DNA from 2 places in the Halioglobus maricola genome. Region 1 is predicted to be linked to the other one. Evidence: predicted binding sites of a transcription regulator. Region 1 holds the regulator's gene; the other holds the start of a gene.
What was found. The regulator FNR, encoded in region 1, switches genes on or off when oxygen is low (the NO sensors DNR and NnrR bind a similar motif). The targets are predictions, from matches to a motif close to TTGATNNNNATCAA.
Positions count from the first base shown of each region.

Region 2: EY643_RS12160 (ATPase, T2SS/T4P/T4SS family) is a predicted target of FNR. The motif match lies at 5,768-5,781, and genes of this name have one in related genera.

Region 1 covers NZ_CP036422.1:2,894,739-2,909,816, reverse strand. The annotation lists gene EY643_RS13280 (COG3650 family protein) at 1-88, shown strand, start outside; gene EY643_RS13275 (OmpW/AlkL family protein) at 223-882, shown strand; gene EY643_RS13270 (phosphotransferase) at 976-1,959, opposite strand; gene EY643_RS13265 (sulfite exporter TauE/SafE family protein) at 1,985-2,719, opposite strand; gene ccoS (cbb3-type cytochrome oxidase assembly protein CcoS) at 2,706-2,897, opposite strand; gene EY643_RS13255 (heavy metal translocating P-type ATPase) at 2,909-5,353, opposite strand; gene EY643_RS13250 (FixH family protein) at 5,331-5,828, opposite strand; gene ccoG (cytochrome c oxidase accessory protein CcoG) at 5,858-7,270, opposite strand; gene ccoP (cytochrome-c oxidase, cbb3-type subunit III) at 7,346-8,221, opposite strand; gene EY643_RS13235 (cbb3-type cytochrome oxidase subunit 3) at 8,214-8,393, opposite strand; gene ccoO (cytochrome-c oxidase, cbb3-type subunit II) at 8,398-9,006, opposite strand; gene ccoN (cytochrome-c oxidase, cbb3-type subunit I) at 9,020-10,459, opposite strand; gene EY643_RS13220 (Yip1 family protein) at 10,513-11,112, opposite strand; gene fnr (fumarate/nitrate reduction transcriptional regulator Fnr) at 11,257-12,009, opposite strand; gene hemN (oxygen-independent coproporphyrinogen III oxidase) at 12,088-13,515, opposite strand; gene EY643_RS13205 (helix-turn-helix transcriptional regulator) at 13,641-14,819, opposite strand; gene EY643_RS13200 (DUF1631 family protein) at 14,809-15,078, opposite strand, start outside.
Region 2 covers NZ_CP036422.1:2,665,835-2,680,912, reverse strand. The annotation lists gene EY643_RS12185 (YaiI/YqxD family protein) at 1-311, shown strand, start outside; gene EY643_RS12180 (1-acyl-sn-glycerol-3-phosphate acyltransferase) at 360-959, shown strand; gene EY643_RS12175 (PepSY domain-containing protein) at 992-1,591, shown strand; gene folE (GTP cyclohydrolase I FolE) at 1,616-2,293, opposite strand; gene EY643_RS12165 (ATP-binding protein) at 2,350-3,450, opposite strand; gene EY643_RS12160 (ATPase, T2SS/T4P/T4SS family) at 3,447-5,714, opposite strand; gene EY643_RS12155 (ChrR family anti-sigma-E factor) at 5,837-6,493, opposite strand; gene EY643_RS12150 (sigma-70 family RNA polymerase sigma factor) at 6,495-7,085, opposite strand; gene EY643_RS12145 (NAD(P)/FAD-dependent oxidoreductase) at 7,267-8,541, shown strand; gene EY643_RS12140 (DUF1365 domain-containing protein) at 8,538-9,296, shown strand; gene EY643_RS12135 (SAM-dependent methyltransferase) at 9,293-10,543, shown strand; gene EY643_RS12130 (DUF2878 domain-containing protein) at 10,546-11,073, shown strand; gene EY643_RS12125 (hypothetical protein) at 11,054-11,683, shown strand; gene EY643_RS12120 (cryptochrome/photolyase family protein) at 11,671-13,062, opposite strand; gene EY643_RS12115 (SDR family NAD(P)-dependent oxidoreductase) at 13,059-14,486, opposite strand; gene EY643_RS12110 (coniferyl aldehyde dehydrogenase) at 14,637-15,078, shown strand, end outside.

The DNA.
Region 1 (15,078 bases):
TGTCGAATACCCGTTTTCAGTAACGATAGAGCTGGACGGTCGACGTTATCGTGGCTGTGGTCGAGATCTCGATTATCCGTGGGAGTAATTGCGTTTTCCCTGCGCACCCGGCGGTTCTCTTGACTGGGATCAATGTTCATATTTACTGCGGCTCCTACTATACGCACAAATGATGAGGGGACCGCAAACTCCTCGTTATATGTCCATAGTGAGGAGTAGAGCATGAAGAAAATTTTAACCCTGGCCGTTGCTGCCGCCCTGGCAAGTGGTGCCGCTGTAACCCAGGCCTACGAGGCTGGCGATTGGATTCTGCGCGCAGGTGCCGTCACCGTTGCCCCGGACGCCGACAGCGATATTGTCGATGAGTCCCTGCCTGTTACCGTTGATGTTGATGACGACACCCAGCTGTCCATCATTGGCGCCTATATGGTAGATCCCTACTGGGGTATCGAACTATTGGCCGCAACTCCGTTCAGCCACGACATTGACGTTAATGAAGTCGATGCGCAAGCGGGCGAAACCAAACATCTGCCGCCTACCCTGAGTGTACAGTGGTACCCTCGCGGTGCTGCTGATGGCTGGCAGCCTTACGTCGGTATTGGCGTCAACTACACTTACTTCTTCGACGAAGAAGCCAATAGTGATCTGGAAGCCATCGTAGGTAAGGCCGACCTGGATCTGGACGATTCTTTCGGCTTGTCTGCCTCTGCCGGGGTAGATATTCCACTGGGTGAAAACTGGGCGCTTAATGCAGGTGTCTGGTACATCGATATCGACACTACCGCTACCGTAAAACTGAAAGAAGCTGGTGGTGCCAAGGTCAAGTTCGATGTCGACATCGACCCCTGGGTGTACAACATCGGTATCGCCTACAAGTTCTGATCTCAAGATCCCCGTGTGGCCGGCTCACCTACGGTCACATGGCGCCTGGCCCGGCTCATTATGAGTCGGGCTTTTTTATGTCCGTGCAGTTAATTATAAGGCTGCGATGACTTCGCGGCTCAGGCGTTCGCTGTAACTATTGATTTTCCAGTGGCCGGGGCTCCAGCCTTTGATAAAACGGTGAAAGTCTGCCCATGCAAACGCGTACAACTCACGCCATTCTCTTTCAAGATCTGCCACATCTGTACCGGGTTGTTCCTGCCCGATCCGCTTGCATAAGACAGAGAAGTAGCGATCCAACAGTTGGTGCTCAAGCGCCTCGCATTGGTCTTCTCGCAGGCAGCTGCCGATAAAGTACGCAACATCCTTCATGCCGCAGCCGCGTCCCACGTATTGGAAGTCCACGGCGGCAACACGGGGGAGCGGGGTGTCTTTTGTGAAACAGAAATTGGCGAGCTTGGCATCACCATGAACCAGTGTTTGGTGGCGACATTGCTTCAAGCGCTGGTCAATTAGCGGTGCGGCGCGCCGCAGGGCGGCATCCTCGAGTGCTTCAAGTTCATCAGGGCGCGTGTCGAGGTGCCAGTACGTTCCGCAGTCCCAGAGCCCCTGTGCTGAACTGTGCAGGAATAGAGCATGAAAGTTTGCCAGCCAATCGAGGCAGGCATGGATGTCTTCGATGTCGACGTGGTCCTTGCGATCATCGAAACCTGCCGCATCAAGGTCGGTCAGAACGAGTAAGGTTTCATTTTCAGCAGTATTTACCGCAAGGCAGGCGGGAACGGGACAATGGTCATCGCAGCGTTGGGCGTAGTGTTCGTACCAATGTGTTTCCACCTGATAGGAACGTATTTTTCGCTGATGAGAAAGATCGGTGTTCCAACCGCGAGGGTGGTCGCCAGTGTCAGGCAATTGTATGTGCTTGAGGATGACAGAGTCGTGTTCACTGCCTTGCAGGTCTGCACGCACAATCTCCCCATAGCCGCTCCACAGCGTCTGTATCACGGTGGTGCCACTAATTGCGCGAGCGGAGGCTGCCTCGAGAATAGTGTCAGCGATGGCTTTGTGCATACCCATGGAGTAAACGACGCGGGAGCGCCGCTTAATGATGTCCCATCTTCGAGTGATCCATCTCTTCTATCTGCATCGGTACAGCACCGGGTGCTTTGTGCTTGAGATGCTCGCCGTGTGAGTAGACCAGGTAGATTGTCCAGGTGCCAGAGGCGATGAGCATCAATGCAATGAAGATCTTCAATCCCCGTCGGCGTAGGAAAACTTGTAGCTTATCCGCGCCAAGTGATACCGCGAGCATCGCTGGCAGTGTGCCCAGGCCGAAACACAGCATCAGCGCGGCAGAGACCGGCGCGCTCTGGGCGGTGGCCGACCACGCCAGGGCGGAGTAAATCAGACCGCAGGGCATGAGCCCCCAGCACAACCCCAGAGCCAGGCCTTGCAACGGATTTTTTACCGGCAGGAATCGCGAGGAGAAACTCTGCACAGGTTTCCACAAGACGCTGCCGGCTTGCTCTATGAAGCGGATACCCTGCCACCAGTTTGCAACAGACAGACCCATGGCAATGAGCAGGAAGCCTGCCAGATAGCGCAGGCCGATGGTCCAGGCAACGAGGTCAATGCTGCCCGCTATCAGCCCAAGCAAGCCGCCCAGCAGGGTGTAGCTGAGAATTCTGCCCGTGTGATAGGAAAGCGTTACCGATGTGGGTCGCTGGCCGCCCAGGTTCAGCGCCGCCGCGATACCGCCGCACATGCCCAGGCAGTGGCCGCTGCCGGCAAGGCCAAGCGTGAATGCGGAAACAAGGCTCAGTTCAGTGGGAGTCATCGTTGACCTGACTCTGAGAGGGCTGCTTTTTTTCGGCCCGCTTGTCTTCGTTAAGAATGCTCCATGCTTCCTTGTCCAGGTCGTCGTACTGACCGTTGTCGATCGCCCAGAGCAGCAGTTTTATGCCCACCGCGACAAAGACGATGGCGATGGGGATGAGCAGATACAAGCTGTCCACAGTGAATTTTCCTAGGGGGACGGTTGTCGGTTGAGGCGCAGCGAGTTTACCACTACCAGTAACGAACTTAACGACATTCCGATCGCGGCAGCCCAGGGCGGAACATAACCCATTGCGGCTAGCGGGATCGCACTCAGATTGTACCCCAGCGCCCAGCTAAAGTTCTGCAGGATGATCCGGCGGCAGCGTTTGGCCTGGATCCAGGTGTAGGTGACGGCGTTCAAATCGCCGCCTACCACCACGAAATCTGCCTGGGTACGGGCGAGGTCGGTCGCACCTGCGACCGCGAAGGAGGCGTCTGCCATGCGCAGCACGGGAGCATCGTTAAGGCCGTCGCCGACCATGACCACCACGGCACCCTGACTCTGCAGCTTCTGGACCTCTGCCATTTTTTGCTGGGGTTGCAGCCCGTGGGCGCAGCTGTCTAGTTGCAGCTGCGCTGCCAGCGCCGGGCCGGCTGGGGAACTGTCACCAGTGAGCAGGCCCACTTGCAGGCCTCCTGTGTGTGCTGTGGTGACTACCTGTGACGCCTCCTCGCGCAGCGGATCGCTCAGGCCAATCCAGGCCAGCGGTTCCACGTCGCTGCAAAGTGCCACCCAGTAAAGGGGTGAGTTGGGTTGGGCTTGCAGGTCAGAGCATATGGCGCGACAGAAAGCTTCGCTGCCCATACGGTAGCTCCGCGTTTCGCGCTCACCTTCCAAGCCCGCAGCGACGAAATATTCGACCTCGGTGAAGCCTGCAGCGCTCTCCAGCTCAGTAAACGCATGGCTGAGCGGATGATTGGAATAGCGTTGCAGTGCGCTGGCAATAGCCATTACCTCGTCGTGTCCTGCTGTTCCGAGTAGCTTGACCTCGGCGACTGTAAGGCTGCCTTCGGTCAGCGTGCCGGTCTTATCGAATAGCATATGCGTCGAGCGCGACAGGGCCTCGAGGGCGTTTTCGCCACGCACGATTACGCCGTGTCCACGCAGGGCGCTGGCGGCCGAGGTGAGCGCGGCAGGCGTGGCCAGGGCCAATGCACAGGGACAGCTGATGACGAGTACCGAGAGCGAGATCCACAGGGCCTGGGAGGGGTCTATCTGATACCAGATGAAGGCAGTGGCCGATGTCACCAGCAACACGCCCGCAACAAACCACGACGCCACTTGATCGGCCATTCTGGCAAGTAGCGGTTTCTCCGTCTGGGCCGCTTCTACCGATTGCTGCAGTGCCGCCAGACGGCTCTCGAGGTAACTGCCGAGCACCTCGGCTTCGACGCTGGCCTCGACATTGATGGTGCCGGCGTAGACTGTGTCGCCTTCCCCCACGGTGCGGGGCAAGTGTTCGCCGTTAAATGTGTCTTCACGCACGGCGCTTTGGCCATTGCTAACCGTAGCGTCTACAGGGATGGTTTGGCCCGGGCGCAGGAGCACGGTATCACCTTCGCCTACCTGGGTGCGCGGCACAGTGACCCAGGCACCGTCGCGTTTGCAGCTCACTGCGTCCGGGAGCGTGCTCTCGGCGTCAAACCATGTCATGGCGTGGCGTTGCCTTACGCGAGCTTCCAGGAACCGTCCCAGTAGCAGGAAGAAAGTGAACATCACCACCGAGTCAAAATAGACCTGGCCCGTGCCAGTGAGCGTTGCCCATGCGCTGGCAAGCCAGGCGAGACCGATGGCCAGCGCCACCGGCAGGTCCATGACCAATGCGCCCTGTTTAAGGTGGCGCCAGGCAGTGGTGAAAAACGTTCCTGCGGAGAAGAACACCACGAAGGTCGAGACGAGCAGGCTAAAGCCGCGGAGTAGCCCCTGATATTCCTGCTGAATCCCCTGGATGTCACCCGCGTGCAGGGCCACGGCAAACATGCCCACCTGCATCATGCCGAAACCCGCTACGCCCAGACGACGCAGATCACGTCTGTAATCCGACTGCATCTGATCGCGCTGGGTGCTGCTGTGGAAGGGGCGGGGGCGATAGCCCAGGGATTCCAGCCGGGAGAAAATTTCGCTGAGCTTGATCTGCGCCGGATCCAGGCAAATATCCAGTCGACTTTGCTGCAGGTTGACCAACGCACTGATGACACCAGCCACCGGCGCCAGGGTTTGTTCAATTAACCAGGTACAGGCTGCACAGGTGATACCGCCCAGTAGAATCCGCGCGGAGACAGTGCCGTCGCTGTTGTGCGTGACAAAACGCTCCGCCATTTCAGGCTCATCGTAGATAAGATATTGGTCGTTGAGCTGGAATTCGGTTTCAGGGGGACGCTCGCTGTAAGCGGTGCGCTGTTCATAGAAATTGTCCAGACCGTTGGCCGCGATCATGCCGGCTACCGCACGACAGCCGGGGCAACACATGGGGCGATTTTTCCCGCCTATTTCTACGTCGAGGAGAATGCCCGGGGGTATTTCCTCACCACAGTGATAGCAGGGCTCCCCATTGAGCGAGGTGTCGCTGTCAGCCACCTGTACCTGTGCCAAAGTCGGCTGCAGTGATGGAACCGTCAAGACGCCACGCGGGTTCACCGTCGTTGATCAGCGCCCAGTGCCAGCGCGGAGCGATTTCTGCTGGCAATCTTCCGCGATATTCGCCAGGGACGCTCTGTACCAGCATCAGTTCGAAATCCCGATTGGACTCCAGCGGGTGTGACAGAGCCAGACGCAACTGGTTCTGGTCCACCTCGCCGCTGGTCACAATGACGATATCACTGCCATTGATGGCGAGGGCGGCGCCGATACGCAGTTCCTTTGCGCGCTCGAGCTTTTCCAGTTTGCGATTGATCGCGAGGCCGTTTTTGTAGTACTCGTCAACAACGAGATCGTCGGCGCCCTCATGGGCTACGAAGACCATGTTAATGCCGGCGACAACGACCACTGCGGGCAGGCTAAAGAGGAACCATGGCCAGAACTGTTTGTACCAGGGCTGGCTGTCTTCGCGGGGCAGTTGCTTATTCATTGTGCTTGTCACTCTACTCCGTTGTGATCCTAAAGCGGTTTCACAAAGCGGGATTCATGGACGATATTAAGTGCGTCGGCGTCCGTGGCCTGAGCGGTAAAGTCGAAACCTGTACTCGGCTTGTCCAGCATGCCCGGCTCCATCCTGATACGCAGGCTGATCGAGCGAACCTCACCACCGTCCAGGGTGTGATGTGTTTCACCGATGATTTCGGCGCCTTCAAGGCCGCTGATTGAAATCTCGAATTCATGCATATCTGGATCCATGTTCACCAGCTGCAGCGTGTAGATGTTATCAATTGCGCCGCTGTCTGTCGTGACGTAGAGCTGGTTTCGGTCGCGGATGATAGTGAGTTCCAGTGGGACACGGTACACCATATTGTAGGAAAACACGCCGACCATCACGCAGAGCACTACGATGTACCCGATAATACGCGGGCGCATCCAGTGGGTTTTACCACCACCATCGAGTTCGCGCTCACTGGTGTAACGAACCAGGCCCTTGTCGTAGTCCATTTTTTCCATCACCGAATCGCAGGCATCGATGCAGAGGGCGCAGCCGATGCACTCGTACTGCAGGCCGTCGCGGATATCGATGCCGGTAGGGCATACCTGAACACAGAGTTCACAATCGATACAGTCGCCCAGCCCTAACTCTTTCGGATCGGCTTTTCTTTTTCGGCTTCCGCGAGCTTCACCACGGGTCTTGTCATAGGAGACGATCAGGGTGTCCTGGTCAAACATGACAGATTGAAAGCGCGCATATGGGCACATGTATTTGCACACCTGCTCTCGCATCCAGCCAGCATTGATATAGGTAGCGAAGGTGAAAAACTGGGTCCAGAAGTAGGCCCAGCCGCCGGCCTGGGCGAAGATCAGGTCAGTCAACAGTTCGCGAATGCCGTAGAAGTAGCCGACAAAGGTGACCCCGGTTGTTAAGCCGATAAACAGCCAGCCTGCGTGTTTGAGAAATTTCTTGCGAAACTTCTCCAATGACATCGGGCTCTTGTCCAGTTTTATTCGTTGGTTGCGACTGCCTTCGGTTTTCTGTTCCCACCACATGAACATCGTTGTCCAAACGGTTTGCGGGCAGGTATAGCCACACCAGATTCTGCCGGCAAAGGTAGTCACCGCGAAGAGCATGTATGCGGCAATAATGAGAAGGAAGGCCAGCATAGGGAAATCTTGCGGCCAGAAGGTCAAGCCGAGGATGTGAAACTTGCGCTCGGGCAGGTCGAACAGAATAGCTTGCCGGCCGTCCCAGGTGAGCCAGGGCAACAGGTAGTAACCGAGCAGTAGCGGCCAGCCCGTATAGAGACGGATTTTCTGGAAGAAACCCTCGACTTTGCGGGTGTAGATTCGCTCCCGGCGCTGGTAGAGATCGACTTCGCCGACTTCAGCGGGCGCAACTTCAGTAAGATCGATCAGATCCTTGTCAGACATGGCGATGTTCTCGCTAGAGTGAGGCGGAGGGACCAGAACCTGGTCCCTCCGGTACAGCTGGGGATTGCTACTGGGTTAATTGCTCAAGCCGTAGACATAGGCGGTCAGGATGTGAATTTTGTCCTCGCTTAACAATTTCTTCTGAGCGGGCATTACACCGTTGCGGCCAGCGCGCACGCTGTGGCTAATCTGCTCCATTGAGCCGCCGTACAGCCAGATGCCGTTGGCGAGATTGGGTGCGCCGAGCGCGGGATTGCCAGTGCCATCAGCAGCATGGCAAGCGAGGCAGTAAGTCTGATAGTGCTTGCTCCCTTCCTCGGCCTGGGCAGGATCCACTTCGCGGCCGCTCAGCGACATCACATAGGCGGAGACGTCGGCCACGCCCTTATCTCCCAGGATGCCACCCCAGGGCGGCATTGCAGCCTGCCGGCCATGAACGATACTGGCCTTGATGGCATCGGGGCTGCCGCCGTACAACCAGTCATCATCGGTCAGGTTGGGGAAGCCGTAGGCGCCCTTGGCATCCGCGCCGTGGCACAGGGCGCAGTTGTTGCTGAACATCCGCATGCCCATTTTGCGCACAGCGGGGTCAGACGCAATTTCCTCTATCGGCAGAGCCAGGTAGCGGTCGCGCATGTCGCGGTAGCGCTCATCGGCGGCGGCCACTTGCTTGTCGTGCTGCTTCACCTGGGTCCAGCCGAGAACGCCTTCATAGTTGCCCATGCCGGGATAGACGATCAGGTAGCCAATACCAAATACGATGGTGATCACGAACATCATGAACCACCAGGCCGGCATTGGGTTGTCATACTCTTCAATACCGTCGTAGACGTGGCCAGTGGTCTTGGCTTCGGGGTTTTCGCGTGAGCGATTTCCGAATAGTACCCAGGTAACCAGAATGATGGTGAGCGAAGTGAGTATGATTACCCACAAACTCCAGAAACTAGTCATTCCTTGCTTCCTCCTGCATGGTGCGTTGATTCAGCTCTTCGTCTGCGAAGGGCAGTTCGGCCGCTTCATCAAATGCTTTTTTACGTTTACCGCTATAGGCCCAGAAACACATTCCGATAAAGGTGAACATCAGGAAGGCGGTACTGATCCCTCGAAGATCGTTGATATCCATAGTGTTAGCGCCTCGATTTCAGTAGCAGGCCCAGTTGTTGCAAATACGCAACCAGAGCGTCGATTTCTTTTTTGCCTTCCACCGCGGCTTTAGCGCCGGCAATGTCATCGTCGGTGTAGGGTACGCCAACCGTACGCAGCGCTTCCATCTTCGTACCGGTTTTGTCGCCACTGATTGTTTTCTCAAATAGCCACGGGAATGCAGGCATATTTGATTCCGGTACCACGTCGCGCGGGTTGTAAAGGTGCGCGCGATGCCAGTCGTCGGAGTATCGGCCGCCCACGCGTGCCAGATCCGGCCCCGTGCGCTTGGAACCCCACAGGAAGGGGTGGTCGTAGACGAATTCACCAGCCACTGAGTAGTGGCCATAGCGCTCTGTTTCTGCGCGCAGCGGGCGAATCATTTGCGAGTGACAGGTGTTACAGCCTTCCCGGATGTAAATGTCGCGGCCTTCCAGCTCCAGCGCGGGCAGTGGTTTAAGGCCAGCGATGGGCTCGTTGGTTTCCTTGAGGAACATCAGCGGCACCAGTTCCACCAGCGTACCAAAGCTGATGGCAATGATGATGCCAACGATCATCAGGCCGACATTGGTTTCGATTGCTTCATGTTTCATTGTCTATTGCTCCTTAGGCTGCGCTTGCTGCAGCCGGTGCCGGCTGGGCTTCGACATCTTGGCGAGTAGTCATGTACACGTTGTAGGCCATGATGAACATTCCACCCAGGAAGATCGCGCCACCGAGTACCCGCACAACATAACCAGGGTAGGACGCGGCTACCGACTCAACAAAGTTGTAAGTCAGAGTGCCGTCCTGGTTGTAGGCGCGCCACATCAGGCCCTGCATGATGCCGTTTACCCACATGGACGCGATGTAAAGTACGGTACCGATAGTCGACATCCAGAAGTGCACGTTGATCAGGTCGGTGGAGTACATGCGCTCGCGGCCGAACAGAATCGGGATGAGGTGATAGAGAGCACCTATGGAAATCATGGCGACCCAACCCAGAGCACCGGAGTGCACGTGACCGATGGTCCAATCCGTGTAGTGCGACAGCGCATTCACGGTCTTGATGGACATCATCGGGCCTTCGAAGGTGGACATGCCGTAGAACGACAAGCTCACGACCAGGAAGCGCAGGATGGGGTCGGTACGCAGCTTATGCCATGCGCCTGACAAGGTCATCATGCCGTTGATCATGCCGCCCCAGGAAGGTGCCAGCAGGATCAGGGACATTACCATACCGAGGCTCTGGGCCCAGTCGGGAAGGGCGGTGTAGTGCAGGTGGTGAGGGCCGGCCCAGATGTAGACAGCGACCAATGCCCAGAAGTGCACAATAGAAAGACGGTAGGAGTAGACGGGTCGACCCGCCTGCTTGGGTACGAAGTAATACATCATGCCCAGGAAGCCAGCAGTCAGGAAAAAGCCAACTGCGTTGTGGCCGTACCACCACTGAACCATCGCATCGACGGTGCCGGCATAAACGGAGTAGGACTTGAATGCTGAGACAGGGATGGCAGCGGAGTTCATCAGGTGAAGAACCGCGACTGTGACGATAAAGGACCCCAGGAACCAGTTGGCGACATAGATATGGCGCACTTTCCGTTTCATGATAGTGCCGAAGAATACGATCGCGTATGTCACCCAAACCAGGGTGATCAGGATATCGATCGGCCATTCCAGCTCTGCGTATTCTTTGGAAGACGTGAAACCAAGAGGTAAAGTGATCGCTGCGGCAACAATGACGAGTTGCCAACCCCAGAACGTGAAGGCGGCGAGCTTGTCTGAAATCAAGCGCGCCTGGCAGGTTCGCTGCACAATAAAGTACGACGTGGCGAACAGCGCACATCCACCGAACGCAAAGATGACTGCGTTGGTGTGCAGCGGGCGCAGGCGCCCGAAGTGCAGATATTCGATTCCGAAGTTGAGCTGGGGCCAGGCTAGCTGGGCGGCGATAATTACGCCTACCAGCATGCCCACGATCCCCCAGACGACTGTCATGATTGCAAACTGGCGCACCACCTTATAGTTATAGGTGGGATGTTCCAGTGCGGAGTTAAGCTCGCTCATGGTTTCATTCCAAAGTCAGATTTTGAGAAAAACTAAAATCGTTGTTGTACGGGTCAGTCAGTGAAGGCCGGAGCCGCACCGAAGTCCCACAGAATCACTGCGCCGACCATAATGCAGATCAGCAGTACCAGTGCCACACCCATCACCGCACTGGAAAACAGGAAGCCGCGTTCCTCGGGGATGTTCATCACGATGGGGATTCCCAAGTACATCAGGTAAACCGCCCAGCATACGGCGACAATGCCGATCAGCAGATCCAGCCACAGCACCGGGAAGAAACCCACTGCACCGAAGATAAACATGGGGGTCGCCGCCAGCGAGCAGATGATGATGCCCTTGGCGATCGTGGATTGTGCACCGTAGGTGTCGCTCATCCAGTGAACGAAGTAGCCCAGTACGGCGAGGCATGCCACTTGCGTTATATAGAACAGAATACATATTTGCAGGGCACTGTCTTTCGTTAGCCTGATGCTCTCGCCATCGCCGACAGTCCAGCCGACATTCGTGGTGCCGTAGTACCAGGCAACCGCAGGAATAAGTGACAGGATCAAGGGATAGAGCAGCAGGGTCTTAAAGGAGCTGTCTGACAGCTCAGAAATGCTCTTCCACTGAGAACTGGGCTTAACAAGCAGGCCGAAGGTGTGCTGAATCATTAGGTTTTTCTCTCCCCAAAGCTACGCTGGTAATTGTCGTGCATTCTAGGGTGTCCAGAACAATTCACCTTGATGTGTATCAAGGTAGAAATTGACGCCGATAACGCTTCCCCGGTTTGGGGATTAGCTGTCGACAGAGCCGTGTTAACTGGTGAGGTTTGCTACGTTCCTCAGGCCCCTGGCATCCAGAATTTCGATTTCCTTGTTGTCAACTCGCAGAATTTCCATTTTCTGCATGCGGCTGAAGACCCGGGAAACGGTTTCTACCGTCAGACCCAGGTAATTGCCGATGTCTACCCGCGACATGGGCAGACGGAAATTGGTGGCGCTGAGCTTGCGGCGCGCGTTGCGTTCCGAAATGCTCAGCATCAATGAGGCCACGCGTTCATCGGCTGAATTTTTACTCAGCAGCGTGATCAATTGCTGGTCTTCGGTAATTTCGTGGCTCATCAGCTGGAAAAAGTGTCTTTGCAGATTGGGCATCAACGCGCTGAGCTTTTCCAGTGAGGTAAAGGGGATTTCACAGACCGCGGAGGTTTCCAGGGCCTTTGCCGACGAGGCGTGTGCGTTGTTGGAAATACCATCCATGCCGAGGATTTCGCCCGGGAAATAAAAGCCGGTGACCTGCTCGCGGCCATCATCCGTTGTCTTGTAGGCCTTCAGGGTGCCTGAGCGCACAGCGAATACGGATTGGAAGTCATCGCCTTCACGGTACAGATGCTGGTTCTTCTGTAGTGGTTTGCTGCGCTGGATTATCTCGTCTAGCTGGGCGATGTCATCGCTCTCGAGAGCGAGAGGCAGGCAAATGCTGTTCAGGCGACAGTTGCCGCAATTGACCTGAAAGTCGTGGGTACACGCTTTGGCGCTGTCACTCCCCGATTGAGCAATGTTCGTCATGTGGAAACCTTTGCGCGAGAACAACCTCAATTATAATCGAAATTTCGCATAGCCTGTAATGTGATTTTTGTAGTTGGCTCAGACGGTAGCAGAGAATTTTGGCGCGGGTTCATCCCCCTGATGGGCTCCCAGGTAAGCGTCGAAAGGCATGCAGATGTTGCGTAGGAAGGGGCGCCCGCGTTTGTGGATAGTGATCTGTTCGTTGGAAATGGTCAGGAAACCGTCTCCAACCATGGGCTGAATGGCGTCCAGTTCGCGGGCAAACTTTCGACTAAAGTCTATACCGAACTGACGATTCACATCGCCCAGGTCGAGTTTCAGGTCCGAAATCAGGCTCATTATCACGTGGCGGCGCAGTTTGTCCTCGTCGGTCACCATACAACCGCGGGTGACAGGCAGCTCACCGGCGTCAATCATTGCGTAATAATTGTCCAGTTCTCGTTCATTTTGCAGGTAGTAGTCGCCGATCTGGCTGATAGCAGAGACACCCAGCCCCAGCAGGTCGTCTGCCATGCGCAGCGAGTAGCCCTGGAAGTTACGTTGCAGACGGCCCTCGCTCTGGGCAATAGCGAGCTCGTCGTCGGGGAGTACGTAGTGGTCCATTCCGATCAGTTCGTAGCCAGCATCCTGCAGCGTGCGACTGATCAGCTCATGCAGCAGCAGTTTCTCGTCGGGTTCTGGCAGGGTGAGGCGGTCGATAGCGCGCTGACTGAGAAAACGCTCTGGCAGGTGGGCGTAGTTATAGCAGGCGATGCGGTCCGGCCGCAGGGCGATGACCTTGCGCAGGGTTTCTTCCATCGTAAGGCGGTCCTGGTGGGGCAGGCCGTAGATGAGATCGAAACTGAGGGAGCGGAAGTCGTGGCTGCGCACGCTGTCCACCAAATGGGCAACGTCCGCATAAGATTGGATGCGATTGACCGCTTTCTGCACCAGCGGGTCGAAGTCCTGGATACCCAGGCTGATGCGGTTGAATCCGACGCCTTTGAGCAGGGCAATCGTACTCAGGTCGACAGTGCGGGGGTCGATTTCGATCGAGTACTCGCGGTAGCCCTTGTCCAGTAGCTTGAAGTGGCTTGCCAGCAGGTGCATCAATTCGGTGATCTGGGCATGGTCCAGATAGGTTGGGGTACCGCCGCCCCAGTGCATCTGGGTGATAGGACGCTGGTCGCCTACCAGTTCGGATTGCATCAAAATTTCAGTCTGTAGGCGCTGCAGGTATCGCTGGGCAACACCTTTCTCCCGGGTGACGATTTTGTTGCAGGCGCAGTAGTAGCAGATGTCGTTACAGAACGGGACATGCAAATAGAGCGAGAGCGGCTCGCGTTTGTGGTCGCCGTCGGTGCCCTGCCATTTGCGGTAGCTCTGCATCGGGAAATCCTGGCGGAACTGCGGCGCAGTGGGGTAGGAGGTATAGCGGGGTCCCTGGCAGGCATATTTGCGTGCCAATGCCATGTCCTCCATGAATTCGGGGGGAACAGTGGTCGATGCAAGAAAGTCAGTGGGCATATTGATGGTGGGTTCCAGCCTGCGATGGTACAGGTGGCGACCATAGCAAGAACCTCAAAAAGGCTCGTTGATCTGCGTCAACAGCTGTATATCGGTCGCCTGCCCACGAGGGTCGCGGACGAAATCTATCCCAGTGAGGCGACACTCTTGATGATGAGCCTGACCAGTTCGGCCTGACGCGAGACGCCCGTTTTCGCAAATATGGATTTTAGCTGGGCGCGTGCGGTGTGCTGGGAAATGTTCTGGGCCTCTGATATTTCGGCAAGACTCAGTCCCCGCGTGAGCAGAATCGCCAGATTGGCCTCGGCCGGGGTGAGCTCGAACAGGTCCCCCAGGGCCTGTTTTGAGGCAGGTTCGTGTAAATCCGGGTCGGATATAAAGACCGCCGCGCAGGGGCCAGACTGCCCCTGGCTCCACTCGGAATGGGGCACCGGACGCACCACCAGACCGAGGTCGGCTCGCGCACCTGAGCGGGGTACCCGCAGGGCGCGCGCAACCGAGGGCTGGCCCTGATGCTGGGAGCTGATGATTGTGGCAACGGCTTCCTGTAGTTGGCGATGGGCATCCCGGCCCGCGAGTTGCAGGGTGTCGCCTCTTAGTGAGAGTCCGTCGGCCTGTTCGAGCAGGACCTGTGCGATAGGATTGACGTTGAGAACCCGGGCCTGCTCATCGAGGATAATCGTTGCCACTGCCAGTTGGGACACGGCGCCGGCGTAGACATCTCGCTCTGAAGTGGCCCGGTTCAAGGCGGCGTACAACTCGATGGCACGGCGCAGATGCGGTGTGAGGCGGGTCAGCAAGGCCCGGTCATCGGCGTCGAATCTGGCTTCTTCCTCTCGCCTCGACAGGCGCAACCGCGCGAGCATGCCGCCAGATTCCGCGGTATCTACCCCCAGTATTCGAAACAGGCCAATCGGGTGCAGATACTGGCGGTAATAATCGGATTCCATCAGCGCTTCGTCTGGCAGGATATCTTCCAGCGCAGTGACTTCATCCAGTGGCAGGTTAACGAAGGGGTCAAGGGAAAAAAACTCGTCCCGATAGGCCGTCAGCTCCCAATCGTCAGGGCTGGCAGATTCCGCGGCGTCCGAACCGTCGGGGCGGACGCTATTCAAAATCAGGCCGGGGTCGCCGGCAGAGGGCGGGCGCAGCACCAGTGACACAACCTGCACATCCAGGAACTCGCGCAGGGCGGGGAGGGCACTCTGCCAGGGCTTGTCCTCTAGCGGACCCTGATAAATCGCGCCAAGCAGTGCGTCGTAAGCGGTGTCGATAGTCGCGGCCACGAGGTGGTCAACGTTCAATATTGGAGAGGTCTTCGGTCACTTCTGCGAGTGGTTTGGGTTTGCCGATGCCCCAGCCCTGCAGGTAATCCACGCCGATCTCTTTGAGTTTTTCGATGATCTCATCATTCTCAACCGATTCCGCGATCGTTTCCTGACCGAGGAAATGGGCCAGATCATTGATCGACCGGGCCATGGCGTAGTCGGCGCGGCTCTGGTGAATATTGGAGACAAAAGTGCCGTCGATCTTGACGTAATCAACCGGCAGTTCGCGCAGGTA
Region 2 (15,078 bases), 230 kb from region 1:
GTCAGGTCGAATCAGGGTTCGATGTCGCCGACGACTACATAGCCCAGCAAGTTGAGGCGGGGGACCTGGTGATCACTTCGGATATCCCGCTGGCGGCAGAGGTGATAGAGAAGGGCGCGGGGGCGCTGTCTTCACGGGGCGAGAAATTCACGGCCAATAATATTCGCCAGCGCCTCAATATGCGCGATTTCATGGACACCATGCGCTCATCGGCGGTGGAAATACGCGGTGGGCCACCTGCTCTGGGCGAGCGGGACAAAATGGAATTTGCCAATGTTCTGGACCGCTACCTTGCGAAACATCATAAGTAATATAGGCTGGTGTCTGCTAGTATCCGCGCCCGGTAAGAGACACGGAATATGAAACAGACAATTGCACGAAAATTACTGGCCTGGATGGGCTGGACCCTGGAAGGGGCACGGCCGGTTCACGAACGCTATGTTTTGATCGCGGCGCCGCACACATCCAACTGGGATTTTCCCATGATGCTGCTGTTTGCTGCGGCATTTGATATCAAGATTCAGTGGATGGCCAAGGACAGCCTGTTCAACCCCTTCACAGGCTGGCTTATGCGCGCTCTGGGTGGTTTGCCTATCGATCGTAAAAGTAGCAATGGCATTGTGGGCTCGATGGCGCAAACCCTGGTCAAGGCAAAAGAACTGGTGCTGGTAGTGCCCGCCGAGGGCACTCGCGAAAGAGTGGAATACTGGAAGTCAGGGTTCTATCACATTGCTCGCCAGGCCAATGTGCCTATTGTTCCCTCTGTGCTGGATTTCGGTCGCAAACGTGGCGGCTTTGGTGCCGGCATAATGCCCACAGGGAATGTGAAGCTGGACATGGATTACTTTCGTGATGTCTACGCTGGCGCCAGCGGCAAGTTTCCTGACAAATTCGGGCCCATCAGGTTGCGGGAAGAGGACCCTGTGTTTGAGGATACCCCGCCGCGCGAAGCGGCTTGAGGGCTGTTTGTCGGCCACCTCTCAGTCCAACAATGAAAATCAACAGCCTCCACAGTCTCGCTGGTCTGATCATGGCGATACCGCTACTGCTCTGGGCGCTCACGGGTTTCGTTTTTCTCACCAAGCCGGGGTATGAAACTGCCTACGAACAGCTGGCACCAAAACTCTATGCCATCGAGCGAGAATGGGTAGTGCCGCCATCGGGCCAATGGCAGGAGTTGCGGCTCGTGCGCACGACACTTGGATATCACTTGCTTGCCAGAGGCAGTGACGGCCTCGCTAACCTCGATCCGGTGACGCTTGAGCCCGCGTCCAGGCCTTCGGAAGAAGCTGTCTTTAGACTGATAGATGATGCAACCGCGCATAATGTTGAGCGCTATGGCAGGGCAGTATCACTAGATAATGGGGCCGTCACCACCGACACCGGGGTGACGATTAGCTTTGACTGGGAGACGCTGAAGTTGCGACAGCAGGGCGATGATACCAGGCTGATCAACACACTGTACAAGATACATTACCTGCAGTGGTTGACCGGGCCCAGAGTGAACACCGCTCTGGGTGTGCTGGGCCTGGTATTGCTATTGTGCCTGACTGGGCTAGGCCTCTTCAGCTACGCGAAAAAGCGAGGCTAGCGTGTCAGGCGGGTTTGAAAAGTCCTAGCCGAGGAATTCACGCCGGCGATTTTCGTTTTCACTGAACACGCCACCTAGCGCCTGAGTGCGCGTCGATGAACTTGTGTCCATCACGCCGCGCGATTTGACGCAGTAGTGGGTCGCTTCAATCACGACAGCGACATCCTCTGTGGCGAGCAGCGTCTGCAGTGCGACCTGTATCTGCCGGGTGAGTCGTTCCTGTACCTGGGGCCGGCGTGCGAAGAAGCGAACCAACCGATTGATCTTGGACAGGCCGATGACGCGTTCGCCCGGGATGTAGGCGATCTTTGCAAAACCATCGATGGTCACAAAGTGGTGCTCGCAGGTAGAGATCAATTCGATGTTGTCGACTAACACCATCTCGTCTACGCCCATCTTGTTCTCAATTGACGTGATCTTGGGGAAGCTGGCGTAATCGAGGCCTTCGAAAAGGTCGTTCAGATACATGCTGGCGATGCGATGTGGCGTTTCGTTCAGGCTGTCATCACGCAGATCCAGACCGAGCACTGACATGATGTCGGTGAAGGCCACGTGCAGCCGTTGATATTGCTCTTCGGGGGCCAGGCCGGTCTCCACGAGGGGCGTCTCCAAACCCTTTTCTATCAGGGCTTCTCGTACGAGGAGGGCTTCAGGAGAATAATTAGCTGCCCGTTCCAGGGCGGGGGAGGTAATCGCGTTCATGCTCAAGTCCATAGTATGTTTTTCTTACATACGGGCGTAGGAGCGAAACAGATTTGTCAGTATCTGAATGACGCACGCCAGCGGCGATAGGCGGTTTCCCAGACATGTCCCTTACGACTGCCAACTTCGGTTTCGAAGTAGTGGTTCATGCGTCTGAGGTCGGCGGTGTTGTTCTTGATCGCAGCGCCCACCAGGAAGTCGGTGAAGTCCTCTGCGTTCATTGTCCCGTCCCGGTAGTAATAGGCGTAGACGCCCATTGCATGTGCCACAGACACTGCCTCTGCGGTGGACATGGCGGCGCTGGCCAGGCGGTCTGTACTGCGCCCCTCCAGCGACTGGCCATTGCGTAATTCGTGAAAAATAGTTACCAGCACGCGAACAATGTCCGGATCGGGCTCTACCTCCACACCGGAGCTGCGCAACAATCTGGCGGCTTCGCGCATCACCACTGCGATTTCGTCATCTACTGCTGATATTGGCTTGATGGTTTCGAAGTTCATTCTGCGCTTGAGTGCTGAACTCATCTCATTCACGCCCACATCGGTGGTGTTTGACGTGGCGACCAGATTGAAGCCATCGCGGGCATAGAGTATCGATGCATCTCCGGACAGCTCGGGCACGGTAATGGCGCGCTCGGACATGATGGAGAGCAGGGCGTCCTGCAGGGCGGGAGATGAGCGAGCAATTTCTTCATAGCGCACCAGCATGCCCTGTGCCATGCCGCGATAAATGGGGCCGGGAATCAGCGCCTCAGGGCAGGGGCCCTTGTTCTCCAGGATGGACTGATTCCAGCTGTAGAGCAGTTGCTGCACGGTCTCGATGGCGCCGCCCTGAATGACCAGGGTGGAGTTGTCGCAGATGGCTGCGCAGATGAGCTCTGACAGCCAGGACTTTGCGGTGCCTGGTTCGCCAACGAGCATGGCGCCGCGCTGGGTTGCCAGAGAGATAATGACCCGGGTGACAATCTCCGGAGGGGCAACAAACTTGGGCGTTGTTCCCATCTCTTCGCTACCCAGGACAAACGCTTCAACTCCCCGAGGCGAGAGCTGCCAGCCGGGTGGTCGCGGCCAGGGGTCCTTGTCCCGTAATTGAGCCAGCTCATCCGCGAAAAACTGTTCTGCGGGCAGGCGCTGGACTTGCTTGCTCGAGTCGCTCATTCCCATACTCCTCGTTTCTCGGGGGCCATTCGTTCCGCAGGCAGGATACGGGGCAGCTCTTCCAGGGGGATGACGCCAGCCACAACGTGTTCCAGTGCGCTGTCGCGCATGGTGATCAGGCCTGAATCCAGAGCGATAGCGCGGAGCCGGGCGATAGGGTAGCGCAGGGAAATACCGTCGCGGATCTCGCTGTTGGTCTGCATGTATTCCACCACGGCGACCCGACCGCGGGTGCCACGGCCACCACACTCGCTGCAGCCGGTGCCTTCAAAGCAAACAAAATTGTCCGGCGCACTTTCCGGAAACAATTCGGCGAGAATGGCTGGGTCCGGCACGGCAGGCTTGCGGCAGTCCGGGCAGATGCGCTTCGCCAGTTTCTGTGAGATCACGGCCATCAACTCGCTGGCGATGGAGTTGGCATGGACCTCAAGGTCAAAAATGCGCTGAAGGGCATCCACAGAATCGTTCGCGTGCAGGGTCGATAACACCACGTGGCCGGTCTGGGAGGCTCGTATGGCCTCGACAGCGGTCTCGGTGTCGCGTATCTCACCCACGAGGATGACATCGGGATCCAGGCGCACAAAGGAGCGCATGCCATCGGCGAAATTGAATCCGATGTCCGGCCGGGTGTGGGTCTGCTGGATGCCGTCAATGGAGTATTCAATAGGATCTTCAATGGTAATGACCTTGCGCCGTCCATCCTTGGCCAATTCAGAAAGGCCCGCGTAAAGCGTCGTGGATTTTCCCGAGCCGGTGGGGCCAACCACGAGTACCAGGCCAGAGGGATTATCCAGCAGGCGTCGGTAGTCCTTCATCAGTCTGGGTGGCAGGCCGAGATCTTCAATGGCGACGACATTGCCCGATTGGGGCAGCATGCGGATGACCACGGCCTCTCCGTGCAGGGAGGGTTGTACCTGGATGCGCAGGTCAAAGCTGGCACCGCCGGCGGTGAGTGTTGACCGACCCCCCTGGGGGAGGCGCTTCTCGGCGATATCCATGTCACCGCGGATCTTGATAACGTTGATCAGGCCCCGGGCATCGGCGGGGGAGAGCGTATAGTGCGTGATGTCGTGCAAGTCGCCGTCTACTCGCAGGCGGATTCTGACTTTGTCATCATACTGTTCAACATGGAGATCACTGGCGCCCTCGCTCACGGCGTCGAGCAGCAGGGCGTCGCACAATGTAATCAGGCGTGCTTCCACCTTGTTCCTGCCGGGGTCTAGCAGATCTTCCTTCGGCTTGATCGCCTCCAGCTGTGCCTGACGATGCCGCGACCTGATGGCTTCACCTTGAAGTGATAGCTCCACCGTGGTCCACAGGCGCTTGAAATCATTTGGTGTCACCAGGACTTTTGCCACCCGGTCGTACGGGTACATGTGAAATATATCGTCGATTTTGCTATCTGGATCGTCGGTGACGACATGCAGGACACGGTGATCGACCCGCAGGGGGATCAGGTGGTGGCTATCGAGAAAGCTGCGGGAAAAGGCTTCCATCAATTCCGGGTGCACTTGCTGCAGCAGGTCGTCGACGGCGGCGAATGGCATGCCGTTTTCTTCCGCGAGCTTGCGGTACAGGGTCGCATGCTCGACATCCAGTTTGTCCCGCAGCACCTTGATGATCGGTTGCTTGCGGTCGCGGGCGATTCGCCGTGCTTCCGACAACATGACCTGGTCAACCACGCCCATATCCAGCAAGGTCATCCCGGAATCGCGAGAAAAATCAACGAGAGCCAACTCCTTGCGCAGCGTGGCGCCCAACTCACTGATTCTGTAGCTGGCGAGAATGAGAGTGTCGTTCTCTCCCTGTTCCAGGGCGATGAGTTTGCCGCCGTCTGCCAGTTGGTCAATCAGCGGCCCTTTATCATGAATGCGCGGCGTGGCGACCAGAATACGATTGAACGGTCCTAGATCCGCGGCGCCATGGCTGCCGTCATCTACGCGCAGGATAAGGTTGGCTAATTCGAGCTTGTTGAAGCGCTCCTGGGCTTGTTGCGCCATTGCCTGGCTGATCTCAATGGTCACCACTTGCTGTGCCAGACGGGCACACAGTGCCGCGCTGTAGCCAGCGCCGGTGCCGATCTGCAGCACTTTGTGATCCGGCTCGATAGCGGCGTGATTAAGAATTTCCGAGACCGCGTTAGTGGGCGGAATACTGCGGCCGAGCACTAATGAGTGATCGCTCATCTCAATAAAGTGGTCGCGCGGCAGCGAGCGCAACGCCTCAGTTGTGCGTTCTGCGATGGCCTGTTGGGTGGAAGTCATGGGTGTTCCTCCGGCTTCTATTAGAGCATAGGCCGGAGCGAGCCTCGATCCCCATGAGATGGATCAAAAAAAAGGCCCCCGGAGAGTGACCAACCGGGAGCCTCGTGTGAAAGTGTGAACCGTTACTCAGCGCGCAGCTTCAGGAACGGGTTGAGAGCGCGATATTTCCACTCGGTGAACTTGATCGGTGCATCCAATACGCCGATGCAAATGCAGTCGCCGTCCTGGTCAGCTGTTGGGCTGTGCTGCTGGGATGCGTCACGGAAGAGGAAGTCGCCCTGGGTGTAGTGACCTTCGTCGTCGGAAAAGCCGCCTTCCAATACCAGGGTCAGCTCATTGCCCTTGTGCGTGTGCAGCGGAATCGTGCCACCGGCCTTGATATGGTAGAGGGCAAACTCATTATCGACGTCCCCGGTGCGCAGGCGACTGATCCGAAGGTTGGAGTTGATACGTTGCCACTCCAGGTCCTCATAGTCACGCTGCATCAGCCGCTGGACCAGGGACGGGTAGCCGTCCTCGGTGTCCGCCGGTGGCGCATAGCGCAGGGGCTCTGGTTCCTGGTCCAGGCGAGCCATCACCGTGTTCAGCAAAGAGTCATCGACCTGTTGAGGAGAGAGATCTTCGAACAGGGCTGCACCCATCTGCTGGAGCCGCTGCTGCGTGCGTTTGCACTGCTCGCAGTAGTTCAGGTGAAGGGATATGCATGCCGACTGGGCCAACGGGAGGGTGCCGGAGGCATACTCGTTTAGTAGTCGTGCGTCTGGATGATGCTTAGCCATATCAGTGTCTTTCTGCTGTCAGTTGTAATTTTTTCATTGCGAGTCGAACTCGGGACTTCACTGTCCCCAGTGGCAGATCAAGTTCCTCTGCGACCTCGCTATGAGATTTGCCTTCCATATATACCTTGTTCAGGATCAGTGCCTGCTCGTGTGGCAATTGCTGGAGCATTTCCCTCACCTTCACTTCATCGCGTTTTTGCTGCACCGCGGTGAAGAGTTCTTCGTTATCGCCCTCGTGATCGGGCCAGATGTCTTCCGCGCTCAAAGGCGTGTCAAACTTCTGCAGGCGGCGGTACATGTCGGTTCTACAGTTCCGCGCTATTGTGTAAATCCAGGTGCTTGCGGCCGCCTTGTGCGGGTTGAAGGCCGCGGCCTTCTGCCAGACCTTGATCATGACCTCTTGCACAAGCTCCTCAGCGTGGGCTGCCGCCATAGCGGACCCGTTGATCGCGAAGGCCTTGATGAGAGGAGCAAAGTGTCCGAAGAGGCGTGAAAATGCCTCGCGGTCCTGGTTGTCTGCAACTAATTGCAGACATTGGCTCCACTCGTCGTCTCTGCGACCGGTGGAATCTATCCCGATGCTACCTGCCATATGAGGCTGAGCTCCCGTGTAAGTCACTGTTATTCTTCCAAAGTCTAGCACCTTTGAGCATTGTTACGCGTGTTCTTTGGGGGTGGATCACCCCGATTGTCCATTTGTTGGCTAGATTGATCCGCGGGCCCTGAATTGGCGTAATTAGCCATGAACGTGTAACCATATAAGCAGGGAGCTTATGAAAATTGCAGTGATAGGGTCAGGTATCTCCGGGCTGGCATGTGCGCATTACCTTAACAGGGATCACGAAGTGCACGTGTTGGAGCGAGACAAGCGCATCGGCGGCCACACGGCGACGGTCGATGTCGCACTTGGCGGTCGGCGCTATGCGATCGATACGGGGTTCATTGTCTATAACGATTGGACCTACCCTAACTTTATCGCGCTGCTGGACGAGCTGGGGGTGAGTAACAAGCCCACCCGCATGAGTTTCAGCCTGTCTGACCGCGCCAGCGGCCTGGAGTATGCCGGTTCCGGCCTCAACAGCCTGTTCGCCCAGCGCCGGAACCTGGTGTCACCGCGTTTCCTGAGAATGGTGCGAGATATCCTGCGTTTCAACCGGGAGTCGGTCGCCGATCTCGAGAGTGGGAAGCTGGCTCCCGGCATGACGCTGGGCCAGTATCTTGCACACAACAGCTACAGCGATACCTTCCGCGACTATTACCTTGTGCCCATGGGGTCCGCTATCTGGTCCGCCGATGTACAGGTAATGCTCGATTTCCCGCTGGAATTCTTCATTCGTTTCTTCGCTAACCACGGGCTTTTGAGTGTCCGCAACCGGCCCCAGTGGCGGGTGGTAGAAGGCGGCTCCAGAGAGTATCTCAAGCCCCTCGTGGATCCGTTTCTCGACCGTGTGCGCACCAATGTGAATATCTCTGGCGTCAAGCGCAGTGCTGGCGGAGCAGAAATTCTATTCCAGAACGGCAAGCGGGAAAATTTCGACGCGGTGGTTTTTGCGTGCCACAGCGACCAGGCCCTGAAGTTACTGGCCGACCCGAGCGAAGACGAAGTTGCCGTACTTGGAGCGATTCCTTACCAGAGCAACGATGTGGTGTTGCACACAGATACCACTTTGCTGCCCACCAATCGCCTCACCTGGTCGTGCTGGAATTATCAACGCAAACCGGGTCGTGAGCGGGCTACGCTCACTTACAATATGAATTTGCTGCAAGGTATCGAAGCGCCGGAGACTTTCTGCGTCACGCTTAACGACAGTGAGGCGATCAACCCCCACAAGATTCTTGGCAGGTTCAGCTATGACCACCCGGTCTTCACCGTGGAGGGGATGGCCGCACAGGAACGTTGGGGTGAGATCAACGGCGGCGCCACGTGGTTTTGTGGTGCTTATTGGCGCAACGGTTTTCACGAAGATGGCGTATTCTCTGCCAAGCGGGTAGCCGAAAAATTGAATAGCCGTGCCAGCGTCATTACCAGCCTTGGCAGCGTTGCGTGAACAGTGCCCTCTACACGGGTTGGGTGCAGCATCGCCGATTGACGGGCAAGGGACACAGCTTTCGCTATCGCGTCTTCATGCCTTTCCTCGATCTCGATGAATTGCCCCAGTTGTTGGGCCGTGCGCCAGGATGGTCAGCAACATCGCCCGCGCTGGCCAGGTTCCGCCGCGAGGATTTTCTTGGCGACCCCCAGGTACCCCTCAAGGAGGCGGTGCTGGCGGAGGTGGAGAATTTCAGCGGAGAGCCCTTTACTGGCAGAGTGTGTATGCTCGCCAATCTGCGCTATTTTGGCTATCTGATTAACCCGATCACCTGCTACTACTGCTATGACGAGACCGATGAGCTGCGCTACACGGTACTGGAAGTCACCAATACGCCCTGGAATCAGAGCCACATCTATGTCTTGGCGGCCGGCGGCCGCCCCGGCTGGCAGGAAACCGAGTTCGACAAGGCTATGCATGTCTCTCCCTTTATGCCGATGGATATGCGCTACCGCTGGCGCTGTAACGTCCCGGATGAAAAGCTGGTCTTACACCTGGCTAATTTGCGCAGGGGCAGCAAGGAATTTGATGCCACGCTTCACCTGGAGCGACAGCCCGCCAGTGCAGCGAACTTCACCCGGCACTTGTTGCTGTACCCGTTCATGACTGCGCGCGTTGCCCTCGGTATCTACTGGCAGGCGCTGCGCCTCTGGTCTAAAGGTGTTCCTTTTGTTCCCCACCCACACAACTCCAAGAGCGAGAATATTTTATGAGTAATCCCAGTGTTCGTCTCGTCCGCCTGCCCACACTGCGTGAGCATTGGCGCGGAGGGGGCTTTTCCCGCCGCATTGTGATGCGCATGTTGTCCAGGGTCAGCACAGGGTCCCTGACGATTGTAGAAGGCACCAGCCGTCAGGAATTCGGACCGGGCGGGCAGCCGGAGGCGGTGGTGCATATCCATTCTGACGAGGCCTATGCCAGTCTCCTGCGCTCAGGCATTGTCGGCTCAGGTGAGGCTTATATGCAGGGCTTGTGGACGACGCCAGACCTCGTCGCTGTTATTCGTCTGTTCAGTGCCAATCTGCAGGCAATGCAGGCGATCAACACCAGTGCTTCCTGGAGCAAGAAGGTGCTGCTGAAATTGATGCATCTGGGCAACGCCAACAGTAAGTCTGGCTCGGCGCGCAATATCTCAGCGCATTACGACCTGGGTAACGACTTCTTCAGCCTGTTTTTAGACCCGACCATGATGTATTCGTCGGGCGTCTATCCAGCAGCTGACAGCACACTGGAGGAGGCTTCAGTCCACAAGCTCGACCTGCTGTGTAAGCAACTGGAGCTAACAGCCGATGATCATCTGCTGGAAATTGGTACTGGCTGGGGCGGCATGGCCATCCACGCGGCCACCCACTACGGTTGTCGGGTCACTACAACTACTATCTCCCGCGAGCAGCACGAGTATGCGCAGGCGCGGGTTAAAGAACTGGGCCTGGAAGACCGTGTAGAGGTCTTGTGTAAAGACTATCGGGAATTGGAAGGAACCTACGACAAACTCGTTTCAATAGAAATGGTAGAAGCGGTGGGGCACCAGTTCTACAGCGAATATTTCAGCCGCTGTAGCCACCTGCTCAAGCCCGGCGGTCTTTTTGCGATGCAGGCGATTACTGTTCAGGATCAGCGCTACCGTCAGGCGCGGGACTCGGTCGACTTCATCAAACGCTACATTTTCCCCGGTGGCGCCTTGCCTTCAGTGGAAGTGATTGCAAAGCATCTGGCCAAGGATACCGATCTGCAGATCATCAATCTTCGCGATATCACACTCGATTACGCTCGCACGCTGGCCGATTGGCGTGAGCGCTTTACAGCCGCACGAGAAGAGGTGACCGCGCAAGGCTTTGACCAAACGTTTGAGCGTATGTGGGAGTTTTATCTCTGCTATTGCGAAGGCGGTTTCAGGGAACGCATTATCAGCACAGTGCAGGTCACCATGGCCAAGCCTGGGTACCGGTTCGGGGCTTGATGATGATGGCGCGGAAGCTGCTCAACGGCACCCTGTTCAACGTGTGCTGGTTTGCGGTCGTGATGCTGCAGCATGACCTGTGGTCCTGGGTGGCTACCTCCGTCTATCTCGCGGTGCATGTTGCCATTTTCAAACCGGGCAGGGCTGAGCTAATGCTGTTGGCGCTGGTGGCGGCGGGCGGTTTCCTGCTCGACCAGCTCATGTTTGCGGCAGGCATTCTTGTTGTTGCTGCAGGAACGGCACCACTCTGGTTGTCAGCGCTGTGGCCCGCATTCGCCTCAACCTTGATGCATGCCTTTGCCGGTTTACGCGAGCACCTGTGGCTGGCCGCGCTGGTAGGAGGTTTTGGTGGTTACGGCAGCTATCGGCTGGGGGCAAGCCTGAGTGATGTGGAGTTGGGTTCAGCCGGTGTCAGTACTGCAGTGTTACTGGTGAGTTGGGGTTTATTATTCCCCCTGTTGCTGGTGCTCGCAGGTCGTCTGGAACGCGGTGCAGCCGCAGGGAGTGCCGATGCGCAATCAGCTTACTAACGCGCTGCTCCTGGCACTCGTGAGCGGGACTGCAGGTGCATCCAGCGCAGCTGACATTATTGGTGAAGCACGGGCTCTGGGTGGCGAGGAGTTACTGTATCGAGAAATGCATGCCTGCAATGAGACCAAAAGTCAGTGCGAGATCACTTACGTGGATGCCAGTGGAGAAACCATTGGCGTCAAATCGCTCGACTATTCCACTGCGTTGCCAGCGCCCACGGTAACGATGCGCGATCTGCGCCGCGGTAAAACCACAACATCACCGACCGGGCTAAAACCGGATGTCGTGGTAGACGCGGGGTTTGATCATTTCATACGCCAGAGCTGGGACGCATTGAGCGCCGGTGACGAAGTGGCCTTTCCGTTTCTCGTGCTCGGCAGATCCAAGCCGTTGGGAATGCGTGTCACCAATTCCGGTGCCGCATGCGAGGAAGGTCTAACGTGTTTGTCGGTCAGCCTTGATGCCTGGTGGCTCGCAATGCTGACCGACAACATTGAGTTGGCGTATGACAGTGACCGGAGACTGGTCAGGTTTTCCGGCCTCAGCAATATTCCCGATGCCCAGGGGCAGGGTCAGAACGTCGAGATCCGATACCGCTACGCCGACTGAGTGCGAATGGTATCCCAGGCGGCGAGAGCGGCTTGACGCGCCTCCGCGTGATCGACGACGGGGGCGGGGTAGTCCGGCGCAAGGAGAGGAGTAAGCCAGGGCTTGTGCACGCTTTTGCCCTGCAGTGCCGAGAGTTCGGGTAGCCATTGTTTCAGGTAGTCGCCCTGCGGGTCGAACTTCTCGCTCTGAATGATCGGGTTGAAAACCCGGAAGTAGGGCGCTGCGTCCAGCCCGCAACCTGCTACCCACTGCCAGCCGCCACTGTTGCTTGCCAGGTCGGCGTCTACCAGTTGATCCCAGAACCATCGCGCGCCCCACTGCCAGGGAATCAACAGGTGTTTGCACAGAAATGAGGCGGCGACCATGCGCACCCGGTTATGCATAAAGCCGGTTTGGGCGAGCTCACGCATGCCTGCATCCACCAACGGATACCCGGTCATCCCTGCCTTCCAGGCCTCGAATAAATCTTCCCTTGGCAGCCACGGGAAATCGCGAAAAGGAGCCCGCAGAGCGACCTCGGGCATGTCGGGGTTGGCGTAGAGCTGGTGATAGTTGAATTCGCGCCAGGCGACCTCAGAGAGGAATCCGTCCGCTTCCGGCCCTTGCGCGATAGCCGTGTGCCAGACCCTGTGGGGAGAAATTTCGCCGTAGTGCAGATGCGGCGACAGTCTCGAGCAGGCATTTTTCGCCGGCGCGTTGCGGTGCGCGTCATAGTGGTGAATCTGGCTCGCTACAAAGCTCTCCATCCGCTGTTGGGCGCCGTGCTGACCGGGTTGCCAGGGGTGGGCCAGAGCTGCGCTGTAGTCCCGAGATCCCTCAAGCAGGCCCCATTCTGAAGCGGGCAGGGATGTCAGCGGGCCACGCCAGAAGCGAGTGCTGGCGGTTGAAGTTGGCGCAGCGATATCGCCCTGGCGTAATTTTCGCCAGAACGGCGTGAAGACTTTGTAAAAGCTCCCATCGGGTCGGCGCATATACTCCGGGTGTACCAGAGTAGTGCCTGGGCTGGCGCGCAGGACTAATGCTGCCTGTTCCAGTGATCGGGCCACATGTTGCTGCAATTGACGCGCCGCGGGTTCGAGTAATTCGCTGCAGTAGACAGCGCTGGCACCGGTTTCAGCGGCCAGCTTTGGCAACAGCTTTTCGGGTTTGCCGCGCAGGACCAGAAGCTTGCCGCCCCTTTCCTTCAATTGCTCGCTCAGAGCCACAAGGCTGTGATGCAGCCACCAGCGGCTGGCCGTTCCCGGGCCCCAGGGGTCTGACGGGGTATCGTCCAGGATGTAACAGGGGATGACCTCGCCTTCGGCGCTCGCTGCACTCAGCCCCGGCAGGTCGTCCAGCCTCAAATCCTGACGATGCCAGTAGATGACCGGTGCGGTCATTTTACAGCCCGTTTGCGTGCTTTGCGGATGACGGGACGGAACGGCTCGAGAAACTGTACCAGTCTCTGCCGCTCCAGCTCGTCTTCGACGGTTTTTCCGCTCAGGTAGAATGGCTGCGGCTGTCTGTCCAGCAGTAGTTGTCCGCTGATTTCGCCCGCTTCCGGGGACACCGCTTGCCATATGATGGTATCTGCGCCTTCTTCCGGAGTGCGAAGAATGCCACGGGTGAGGCGATGGAAACGTGGTAGTGAATCACGCACCCCGGGGGTGTCTGCCCAGCCGGGGTGCATCGCATTAACGGTGATGCCCTCGTCAGCCCACTCCCGGGCCCATGCCTGGGTCACAATCATTAACGCACGCTTGGCTTGAGCGTAGGCCACCGGGCCAGAGTAGCCTTCATCAGAGGTACTGCCGAGCTGTTGTGTGCTCAGGCGTTGCGTATACATGCCTCCGGAGACGACATTGATCACTCTGGAATCGCTGCGGCCTGCGAGTAATGGCTTTATGCCGAGCGTCAGGATCCACGGTGAGAGAAGCAGCAGGGCGACACTGCGCTCGTAGCCTTCGCTGGTCAGCGCGTGCTCGGGGAATAGCGCGCCGGCATTGTTGATCAATATATCGATCGGTTCGCCACGCTTGCGCAGGCGTTTGGCGAGGTCTTCCGTTTCTGCGAGCAGGCCAAGGTCAGCCACCTCAATCCTGATATGAGGATTGCCAGTGTCGGCGATCAATTCGTCTCGTAGTCGCTTCCCGCGCTCAGCGTCGCGTATCACCAACGTTAATTGCGCACCGCGTGCCGCGAGGTCTCGCGCGGTAGCCAGGCCCAAACCAGATGTTGCTCCCGTGAGGAGGATATGACGCTCGCGGATGTCAGCCGATAATGGCGCAAATCCGGGGCTAGCCCGACGATAACCAAGGCGGGAGAAGCGCGCTACCGACGCCATGGATGCCAGCCCGGATACCGAACTTTCGGCAGGCTTTGGTGCCGGCTGCGCGTCATCGAGCGCGGCCCGCAGGCCCTCTAGCGATTCCCTGCCCATCTTGCGCATGCCCGGGCCTATGGCGAACATTGTCCGTCGGAGCAGAGGGGAAAATTCGAACTTCGCCTCGTAATCAATGCGGGTCTTCGCCCCATCGGGGGCGAGGGTAATAGTGTCTTCTACGGTAAACAGCGAGCACTGCCCCCTGAGCACAATCCGCTCTGGAGGACGGTGTTCGATCACTGTGTACTCCAAGTCAACCGCGCCCACGGGCAGCTTGCAGTTGACCAGGAAGCATGTGCCGACCCCTATGGGGCCCTGGGTGAGCTTGCTCGCCCGGCGCGCGGTGCTGTCCCACTCCTGGGTCGTGGTGAAATCAGCGATGTAGTTGAAGGCTTCTGCAGCGGGGCGGCTGACGCGGATAGTTTCGCGCAAAGTTGTCATGGCGGTGTTTCCTGGTGGTGTTTCAGATTGGATTAAGGGTTGATACGCACACTGACGATGGTTGGCTTACCTTTTTTTGACCCGGGTGGCCCGGAATGCCCCCAATGGGCTAAACTGACGAATTATTGAGCAGAAGAACAGAGAGATACCATGACTGCCGCACAAGAGAATCTCGATAACCCCACCGCCACCCTCCTTAGCGATCATTTTGAGCTCCAGCGCAAGCACTACATGGATGCCCCCAATCCCAGTTATGACGAGCGCAAGCAGGATCTGAAGAACCTGAAGCGGATGATATCCGAGAACGTCGATGCGATCATGGACGCTATCAGTGCGGACTACGGTAATCGCTCCCGCCACGAGACCCAGTTTGCTGAGATCATCTCAGTGACTGACGGTGTTCAGGATGTCATCAAACACCTGAAGAAGTGGATGAAGGTGCAAAAACGACACGTTGATTTCCAGATGTTTCCTGGGGCCAAAAATCGCGTGATACCTCAGCCTTTGGGTGTAGTGGGCATGATCGTACCCTGGAACTTCCCTATCAACCTGAGTTTTATGCCTTTGGCAGCCGCGTTTGCGGCGGGCAACC